2 regions of the Streptomyces sp. NPDC058246 genome follow, and region 1 is predicted to be linked to the other one. Evidence: riboswitches for the same ligand, from Rfam matches in the RefSeq annotation. Region 1 holds a riboswitch; the other holds the start of a gene.
The links. Region 1 has a riboswitch for thiamine pyrophosphate ahead of thiC (phosphomethylpyrimidine synthase ThiC). Riboswitches for the same ligand answer to the same signal wherever they lie in the genome.
Positions count from the first base shown of each region.

Region 2: linked by a shared signal. The riboswitch ahead of thiO (glycine oxidase ThiO) and the one ahead of thiC (phosphomethylpyrimidine synthase ThiC) in region 1 are both predicted to bind thiamine pyrophosphate.

Region 1 covers NZ_JBHVWZ010000009.1:110,231-115,266, forward strand. Annotated here, with positions in the region: gene ACFVXA_RS16010 (cupin domain-containing protein) at 1-91, shown strand, start outside; gene ACFVXA_RS16015 (DUF5326 family protein) at 286-498, shown strand; gene ACFVXA_RS16020 (IclR family transcriptional regulator) at 865-1,653, shown strand; gene ACFVXA_RS16025 (SsgA family sporulation/cell division regulator) at 1,753-2,190, shown strand; gene ACFVXA_RS16030 (YibE/F family protein) at 2,255-3,676, opposite strand; TPP riboswitch at 3,748-3,904, shown strand; gene thiC (phosphomethylpyrimidine synthase ThiC) at 3,897-5,036, shown strand, end outside.
Region 2 covers NZ_JBHVWZ010000007.1:85,786-90,821, reverse strand. Annotated here, with positions in the region: gene ACFVXA_RS12935 (NAD(P)/FAD-dependent oxidoreductase) at 1-1,028, opposite strand, end outside; gene ACFVXA_RS12930 (hypothetical protein) at 1,061-1,456, opposite strand; TPP riboswitch at 1,509-1,622, shown strand; gene thiO (glycine oxidase ThiO) at 1,620-2,816, shown strand; gene thiS (sulfur carrier protein ThiS) at 2,813-3,013, shown strand; gene ACFVXA_RS12915 (thiazole synthase) at 3,018-3,812, shown strand; gene pknB (Stk1 family PASTA domain-containing Ser/Thr kinase) at 4,184-5,036, shown strand, end outside.

The sequences.
Region 1 (5,036 bases):
GGTCTACGTGCCCGCCGGAGTCGCCCACAAGTTCCACCACATCACCGAGGACCTCAGGGTTCTGGTGATGTTCTCTCCGCCGGAGAGCTGACCTCCGCCTCAGGGTTCCCTAGGGGGACGGTCAGGGGAGGACAAGGGGTGCGAGGCCCCCGCTCGGCCCCCTCCCGGCCCTAGCATCGAATGCAGGACATCAATGCGGGACATCCAAGAATCCGGAATCGGCTGAGAACCCGGAATCATCGCCCTGGACTTGGGGCGACGGGCGGAGAGGTAAGGACTAGGGCGATGCGAGAGATCTTCAGCGGTATGCCGTGGTGGGTGAAGTGGGTCGCGGTGCCGATCATCGCCCTGGTCGTGTTCGGCACGGTGATAGTCAGCGTGCTCAGCGTGGTCATCGGCCTGCTCTTCAAGGCGCTGGTCTTCGTCGCGCTGGTCGGCGGTCTGATCTACATCGTGCGGAAGTTCATGGCGAGTTCCTCGTCGCGCAGCGACTGGTGAGGCGCGAGAGGGTGAGCGGTCGGTAACGGGCAGGGCGGTAAAGGGAACCCGAGGTTCCCTCGGGCGAGGGAAGTTTCCGGCGAGGCCGTCTGCGAGCGGTGACGGGCGGTTAAAGTCCGGAATTCGACGCGGGGTCGATCCCCCGCGGGCAGCGCACAGCTCCCTCCCGTGTTCCCCGCACGGGCGGTCCCCCTCGCGCTTCGGGAGTGCCCCTTGGCCACGGTTGACACCGCACCCGCAGATCCACACACTCCGCCCGTCCAGCGATCGGGCGCGCCCGCGGGGTCATGTGGGCCGCCCACCCAGCCGCGCGCCACGCCCGGGGAGACCCGCACTCCGCGTCCTTCACGGGCGACGACAGAGGCTGTGCGCACTCCGCCGGTGGCGGCCGCGCCCCTGGAGCCGCACCCCACGACCCTGATCGGCTCCGTGCAGCGGGCGATGCGCCTCCTGGAGGCCGTCGCTTCGCGCGAGCACGGCGCACCGGCCAAGCAGCTGGCCCGCGAGGCCGGACTGGCCCTTCCGACGGCGTACCACCTGCTGCGCACCCTGGTTCACGAGGGTTATCTGCGCCGTGACAAAGGGCTGTTCTTCCTCGGTGAGGCCGCCGAGCGGCTGAGCAGCAGCGGAGCACAGCAGAAACGTCGCAGCACGGTGAGCGACGCGCTCGCGCACTGGAGCGATTCGATCGGCGTACCCGTGTACTACGCGATCTACCGCGACGGCGAGATCGAAGTCATGTGCGTCGCCGACACCCCGGGGAATCCCGCGGTCGAGGAGTGGGCCGACTTCCGGGAGACCGGGCACGCCCACGCGATCGGCCAGTGCCTCCTGTCCCAGTTGGACGAGAAGGCCCGCCGGGACCACCTCGACCGCTACCCGGTGCAGTCGATCACTCCGTACACGGTGCGTGACAACGACAGTCTGCTGCGCCGCCTGGACCGGACGGGACGGATGGAGCCCGTGGTCGAGCGCCAGGAGTACGCGCTGGGCACCGTCTGTGCCGCGATCCCCATCACGGCGGGCACTACGGCCCGGACAATCGCCATTTCCCTGCCCTCCCATCAGGCCGACCGGCTGCTGCCCGCCGCACGGCAGTTGCAGAGCGAAATCGGCAGGCTGCTGGGGACACTCGCCATCTCTATCAGTATCTGAAAACTCACTCCTTGTGATCTGTTGTGTACGTTGAGCAAGATTCCAGCAGTGTCAGGGGGCCGATTCCTGGCCAGTCGACGGCAAACGACGGGGTAGGCGATGCGCGAGTCGGTACAGGCAGAGGTCATGATGAGCTTCCTCGTGTCGAAGGAGCTGTCCTTCCGCATTCCGGTGGAGCTGCGCTACGAGACCTGTGATCCGTACGCCGTGCGGCTGACCTTCCATTTGCCCGGCGACGCGCCGGTGACCTGGGCATTCGGGCGGGAGTTGCTGATCGACGGGGTGGGCCGGCCGTGCGGTGACGGCGATGTGCACATCGCGCCCGCCGATCCGGAGTCCTTCGGCGACGTGCTGATCCGGCTTCAGGTGGGCGGCGACCACGCGCTGTTCCGGTCCGGGGCGGCGCCGCTGGTGGCGTTCCTCGACCGTACGGACAAGCTGGTGCCGCTGGGGCAGGAGCGCTCCCTCGCCGACTTCGACGCGCACCTCGACGAGGCGCTGGACCGCATCCTCGCGGAGGAACAGAGCGCGGGCTGACGCACCGCTGGATCCCCCAAGTGGAGTAACGCTTCCTCACAAGGGGTACGGGCAGCGGATGGTTTCAGCGCTTGCGGCGGCGGCCCTTCCCGCCGCGCGCCGGCGCCCTGCCCCCTGTGAGCTCCGCAGAGGGCGCGGTCGCCGGGCGGTCCGCGGAGACCACCAGGGCGGCCAGCGCGGTGGTCACCGGCACCGAGGCGACCAGACCGATCGAGCCGACCAGGGTGCGTACGATCTCCTCGGCGACCAGCTCGCTGTTGGCGACCGTGCCCACGCTGCTCTGCGCGATCGAGAAGAGCAGCAGGAGCGGCAGCGCGGCACCCGCGTACGCCAGCACAAGGGTGTTGACGACCGACGCGATGTGATCGCGGCCGATGCGGATGCCCGCGCGGTACAAGCCGCGCCAGCCCATGGTGGGATTCGCCTCGTGCAGCTCCCAGACCGCGGACGTCTGGGTCACCGTCACATCGTCGAGCACACCGAGCGAACCGATGATGATGCCCGCGAGCAGCAGACCGCTCATGTCGATGGACGGATACAGGCCGTGGATCAGGCCGGTGTTGTCGTCGGTGTTGCCGGTCAGCGACGCCCAGTCGATGAACAGGGAACCGAGCACGCCGATCAGGATGAGCGAGAGCAGCGTGCCGATCACCGCCACCGACGTGCGGGCCGAGAGGCCGTGGCACATGTAGAGCGCGATCAGCATGATGGCGCTGGACCCGACAATCGCCACGATCAGCGGATTCGAGCCCTGCAGGACCGCGGGCAGGATGAAGAAGCTCAGGATAAGGAAGCTGATGGCCAGCGCGATCAGCGCCATGACGCCGCGCATCCGGCCCACGACCACGACCGCCAGGGCGAAGATTGCGGCGAGAAGTGCCAGGGGGACCTTGCGGTTCACGTCGGTGACCGAGTACTGCAAGTCCTTGGGCGCGGAGGGTTCGTACGCGACCACGACCTTCTCACCTTGGTGCAACTGCCGAGACTGGTCGGGCTGGACGATCTCGGTGAACGTACGGCCCTTGTCCTTACCGGTGTCGATCCGGACCGTCGCCTTCTTGCAGTCGCCCGTCGCCTGCTGCTGAGCGGAGGAGCCCTCGGCGGTGGAGGTGTCGCCCGTCGGGGTCTCCCCCGAGGCGTTCACGGACTTGCAGTCCACCGTGTCGACCTTGGTGACCGTCGCCTGCTGTGTCTGCCGGTCGAACCCGACACCGGTGCGCTCGTGTGAGGGGGCACCGCCGGGCCAGAGCACCACGAGACCCACGACGACCGCCGCGGTGAAGGGGATCAGCACCGCCGCGATCACCTTGCGCAGGTGCTTGGAAACGGGCGCGGCGGGCCCATGGCTGTGACTGTGCGAGTGGCCGTGCCCGCCACCCGGTCCATGCCCGTGTCCGTCGCCGGAGCCCTGTCCATGGCTGTCACCCGAGCCGGGCCCGCGCGGCGGCTCGGACGGCGGAAACGGGGGCTGCTGCGTTGTGGTCACCGACCGATCATCGCAAGAACGAGGGGGGCCCTCTGTTCACCGCGCCAGATATGACGCTAGCGTGGAGGCACCTTTGCACACGCGGGAGCTCGGAGCACCGGGCTGAGAGGGCGCTGACCTTCGTCTAAGCGATGTTTCACATGAAACATCGGCGGGCGGAAGCCGCTGCGTCGACCGCCGAACCTGTTACCGGGTAATGCCGGCGTAGGGAGTAGGTCTCATGACCAACAAGGACGTACGCACGCCTGCCTCCAGCCAGACGGACGGGGCGCTCGCTCCGGACGACAACGGTGGGGCGGCAGCCTCGACCGTGAACGGCGAGGCCGGGAAGTCCATCGGCTGGCACAAGGCGTATGTCGGGGGTTCGCGCCCCGATCTACGGGTGCCGGTCCGTCAGGTGCACCTCACCAACGGGCAGTCCGTCACGCTGTACGACACCTCCGGCCCGTACACCGATCCGACCGTCGACACCGACGTACGCAGGGGTCTGGCGCCGCTGCGCGAGAACTGGATCATCGCCCGCGGCGACACGGAGGAGTACGCGGGCCGCCCGGTCCGCCCCGAGGACGACGGGGTCAAGCACACCTCACCACGCGGGGGCCTCAGGAACCTCGACGCGGTCTTCCCGGGGCGGCCGCGCCAGCCGCGCCGAGGCCGGGCCGGAGAGGCGGTCACACAGCTCGCGTACGCCCGGCGCGGTGAGATCACGCCCGAGATGGAGTTCGTGGCGGTCCGCGAGAACGTCGATCCCGAAGTCGTACGCGAGGAGATCGCCGCCGGTCGCGCGGTACTGCCCGCGAACGTCAACCACCCGGAGATCGAGCCGATGATCATCGGCAAGCGATTCCTGGTGAAGGTCAACGCCAATATCGGCAACTCCGCGGTCACCTCCTCCATCGAGGAGGAGGTCGAGAAGATGACCTGGGCGACCCGCTGGGGCGCCGACACGGTCATGGACCTGTCCACCGGCCGCAACATCCACACCACCCGCGAGTGGGTGCTGCGCAACTCCCCCGTCCCCATCGGCACGGTGCCGCTCTACCAGGCGCTGGAGAAGGTGGACGGCCGCGCCGAGGAGCTGACCTGGGAGATCTACAAGGACACGGTCATCGAGCAGGCCGAGCAGGGCGTGGACTACATGACGGTCCACGCGGGCGTACGTCTGCCGTACGTACCGCTCACCGCGAACCGCAAGACCGGCATCGTCTCGCGCGGCGGCTCGATCATGGCGGCGTGGTGCCTGGCGCACCACAAGGAGTCGTTCCTGTACGAGAACTTCGAGGAGCTCTGCGAGATCCTCGCCGCGTACGACGTCACCTACTCGCTCGGCGACGGGCTGCGGCCCGGGTCGATCGCGGAC
Region 2 (5,036 bases), on a different contig from region 1:
GTGGCGTGGTGGCCGACGTACTGGACGAAGCGGCCGAACTGCTCGGACCAGAAGTACGGCACCGGATCATAGGCGGCGGGGGCCTCGCCGATGATGTTCGCGGCGACCGTGCGCGGGCCCTGGAGGGCGTTGTCCCAGTGGTGGACCAGCAGGCGGCCCTCGTACCTCCCGGAAGGGAAGGAGGCGCAGTCGCCGACCGCGTAGACGTCGGGTGCGGAGGTACGCAGGTGGTCGTCGGCCACGATCTCGCGCTCGGCGCCGAGGGCGATCCCGGAGCCGGCCAGCCAGGCGGTGGCGGGGCGTGCCCCGATGCCGACGACGACCGCGCCCGCGGGCACCCGGGTGCCGTCGTCGAGCACCACGGCACCCGGTTCGACGCGCTCCACGCGCGCGTGCGTACGCAGCGTGGCCCCGCTGTCCGCGTACCAGGCCGCCATCGGCGCGGCCACCTCGGCGGGCAGCGCCCCGGCGAGCGGGCGGTCGGCGGCCTCGACGACGGTCACCACGCACCCCGCCTCGCGCGCCGCCGTGGCGAACTCCGCGCCGATCCACCCCGCCCCGACGACCACGATGTCGTGCTGCTGGGCGAGGACGGGACGCAGCCGCTCGGCGTCGTCCAGGGTGCGCAGCAGATGGACCCCGGGCACACCCTCAGCGCCCGGCAGCTGGATCGGTTCCGCGCCGGTCGCGATGACCAGGACGTCGTACCGAACGGGCCCGGTGGCGGTATCCAGCTCATGGTCCCCGGGGCGCACGCCGGTGGCCTCGCGACCGAGCTGCAGCTCGATGTCCAGCGCCTCGAAGTCGACGTCGAAGGCGGAGCCCTCGGCCTTGCCGAGCAGCACGGCCTTGGACAGCGGTGGTCGGTCGTACGGCTGGTGGGGTTCCGCGCCGATCAGCGTCACACTGCCGGTAAAGCCCTGTTCGCGCAGGGCGACGGCGGTCTGCACACCAGCCATGCCCGCACCCACCACGACGACCCGCCGTGCCGTACGCCCCTGCGACTGCGCCTGCGTCTGCTCGCTCACCTGATCACCATAGACAACTGACAATTCGTCAGTCAGCGGACGTGCTCAGTGACCTGTTCCACACTGCCCGTCCGCGCTTCCGCCTCCGCGACTCCCACTTCCTCGACCACGCTCGTCCCGCTGCCCGTCCGCGACTCCCACTCCCAGGTCTCCTCCAGGCGTACGCGCCCGTCGGGCAGCTCCACGACGAGGGACGCGCAGTGCCCCGACGACGTGCTGCCGTCGTGCTTGAGCTGTACGTAGCGGAAGTCGAGGCGGTCACCCTCACGGCTACCCACGAGGTACCCGCGTACGACATCGCCGCCCGCGTACTCGGCCCAGATCTCGCCGTTCTTCTCGTGGTAGGTGAACCTGGTGCGCGTGCCCACCTGACCTGGCGCCTGGTCGGCGATCGGGGCGAGGACGAGGCCGTCGAGCGAGCGGGGCATGGCGGGAGGCTCCCTTACTGAGACGGGTCGCGGCGGGCTAGGGTGGCCAACGTAAAGCACTCGCGGGAGCCCGGACGCACCGGGCTGAGAGGGAGGCTGGGACGGCCTCCGACCGTACGAACCTGATCCGGGTCATGCCGGCGAAGGGAGGGGCTGGACGCCCATGTCGCCTACGCGTACATCAGACACACGCACATCGGACACACGTACATCAGACGTCCTCGTCGTCGGGGGCGGAATCATCGGTCTCGTGACGGCCTGGCGGGCCGCGCAGCGCGGGTTCACGATCGCCCTCGTGGATCCCGGACCCGGCGGCGGAGCGGCCCAGGTCGCGGCCGGCATGCTCGCCGCCGTCACCGAACTGCACTACGGCGAGCAGACCCTGCTGGGCCTCAACCTCGCCTCCGCGCGCCGCTATCCGGACTTCGCCGCCGAGCTCACCGGGGCGACGGGGCAGGACCTCGGCTACCGCCAGTGCGGCACCCTGGCCGTGGCGCTGGACTCCGACGACCGCGCCCATCTGCGTGAACTGCACACCCTGCAACGCGAGTCGGGGCTCGACTCGGAGTGGCTGAGCGGTCGCGAGTGCCGCCGCCTGGAGCCGATGCTGGCGCCCGGCGTACGCGGCGGGCTGCGGGTCGACGGCGACCACCAGATCGATCCGCGCCGGCTCGCCAGGGCCCTGGTCACGGCGTGCGAGCGGGCCGGAGTGGTGTTCCACCGGACGTGGGCGGAGCGCCTCGCCGTCGTACGGGACCGGGCCGCCGGAGTGGTCACCACGGACGGCACCGAACTGACCGCCGGCCAGGTGGTACTCGCCGGGGGCAGCCTCAGCGGGCGTCTCCAGGGCGTCCCCGACGACGTCCTGCCGCCGGTGCGTCCGGTGAAGGGGCAGGTACTGCGGCTGACCGTGCCGCAGCGGTACGCGCCCTTCCTGAGCCGCACCGTCCGTGCCGTGGTGCGCGGCAGCCAGGTCTATCTGGTGCCGCGCGAGAACGGCGAACTCGTCGTCGGCGCGACCAGCGAGGAACTGGGCTGGGACACCACGGTGACCGCGGGCGGCGTGTACGAGCTGCTGCGCGACGCCCACGAGCTGGTTCCCGGGATCACCGAGCTGCCGCTCACCGAGACCCGCGCCGGACTGCGCCCGGGGTCCCCCGACAACGCGCCGCTGCTGGGCCCGACCTCACTGGACGGCCTTCTGCTGGCCACCGGGCACTATCGCAACGGCGTCCTGCTCACACCCGTCACCGGTGATGTCATGGCGCACGTCCTGACCACGGGTGAACTCCCCGACGAGGCCCGCCCCTTCACCCCCCGGCGTTTCCGCGCCGCCGCCCTCACGGAGCAGCCCGCATGAACATCTTCGTCAACGGAGAGCGGCAGCTGATCGCCGCGGGGACCGCTCTCGACACGCTCGTCGCGACCCTCACCGCCGCGCCGTCCGGTGTGGCCGCCGCGCTGAACGAAACCGTCGTCCCGCGCACGCGGTGGTCGTCCACCTCCCTCTCCGAGGGAGACCGCGTCGAAGTCCTCACCGCCGTCCAAGGAGGCTGAACCCATGGCCGACGATCCCTTTGTCCTCGGTGGTACGTCCTTCTCGTCCCGGCTGATCATGGGTACGGGCGGTGCGCCCAGCCTCGACGTCCTGGAACGCTCGCTCGTCGCCTCCGGTACGGAACTGACGACGGTCGCGATGCGGCGCGTGAACGCCTCCGTGCACGGGTCGGTCCTTTCCGTGCTCGACCGGCTCGGTATCCGGGTGCTGCCGAACACGGCGGGGTGCTTCACGGCGGGCGAGGCCGTGCTGACCGCCCGTCTCGCGCGCGAAGCGCTGGGCACCGAGATGGTGAAACTGGAGGTCATCGCCGACGAGCGGACGCTGCTGCCCGATCCGATCGAGCTGCTCGACGCCGCGGAGACGCTGGTCGACGAGGGGTTCACCGTGCTGCCGTACACGAACGACGACCCCGTTCTCGCGCGAAAGCTCGAAGACGTGGGCTGCGCCGCGATCATGCCGCTGGGGTCGCCGATCGGGTCCGGGCTCGGGATCCGCAACCCGCACAACTTCCAGTTGATCGTGGAGCACGCGCGCGTGCCGGTGATTCTGGACGCCGGGGCCGGTACCGCGTCCGACGCGGCGCTCGCGATGGAGTTGGGGTGTGCGGGTGTGATGCTCGCCTCAGCGGTGACGCGGGCGCAGGAGCCGGTGCTGATGGCGGAGGCCATGAGGCACGCGGTGGACGCAGGGCGGCTCGCCCGGCGGGCGGGGCGGATCCCTCGGCGGCACTTCGCCGAGGCGTCGTCTCCTGCGGAGGGTCTGGCGCGGCTGGATCCCGAGCGGCCCGCCTTCTAGGCGCCCGGCGTCTTCTGGACACCCGGCGTCCCGGGGAGTTCTCCCGCCCGCGCACCGCCCGTTTCCAGTGGGATGGGAAGTGCGGGTCTCCCGTGGGCGGGACTCGCCGTCGGCGGCTGCGGGATGCTTCACGGATTCCCGGGACCGAGAGTTCGGCGATTCCCGCGTTCCAGGGCTCGGGATCCCCGCGTTTCGGGGACTCAGGACCCCCGGGCTCCGGCGCTCGGTGGCCCCCGGGTTCCGGGGTCGGGAGGACGTGCGTGCGAAGTCTGGGTTCCGGGCGGGCGGGATGCGTCACAGGTCGGCTGCAGTCGCGCCCCGGTATCGGCCGAATGGGGCGCGTGACAGTGGCGGCTCGTACACTCACCTGCGTGGATACGACCCTTCAGGACCCGCTCGTCGGGCACGTGCTCGACGGCCGCTATCGCGTCGACGCACGGATCGCGGTCGGCGGGATGGCCACGGTCTACAGGGCCCTGGACACCCGCCTGGACCGCGTACTCGCCCTCAAGGTGATGCACCCGGCGCTGGCCGCCGACGGCTCGTTCGTCGAGCGCTTCATCCGCGAGGCCAAGTCGGTGGCCCGGCTCGCCCACCCCAATGTGGTGCAGGTCTTCGACCAGGGGACGGACGGGTCGTACGTCTATCTGGCCATGGAGTACATCGCCGGGTGCACCCTGCGCGACGTGCTGCGCGACCGCGGCGCCCTGCAGCCGCGGGCCGCGCTCGACATCCTGGAGCCGGTGCTCGCCGCGCTCGGCGCCGCGCACCGCGCCGGGTTCGTGCACCGCGACATGAAGCCGGAGAACGTCCTCATAGGGGACGACGGCCGGGTCAAGGTCGCCGACTTCGGTCTCGTACGGGCCGTGGACACGGTCACGAACACCACCGGCGCCGTCCTCGGCACCGTCTCGTATCTCGCCCCCGAGCAGATCGAGCACGGCACGGCCGACACCCGCGTCGACGTCTACGCGTGCGGGGTCGTCCTCTACGAGATGCTCACCGGAGCCAAGCCGCACTCCGGGGACTCCCCCGCTCAGGTGCTGTACCAGCACCTCAACGCCGACGTACCGGCGCCGTCCGCCGCCGTACCGGGGCTGCCGTACGCGCTCGACGAGCTGGTAGCCACCGCGACCGCCCGCAACCCCGAGGTGCGCCCGCACGACGCGGTGGCGCTGCTCGGCCTGGTGCTGGAGGCGCGCGCCGGGCTCACCACGGAACAGC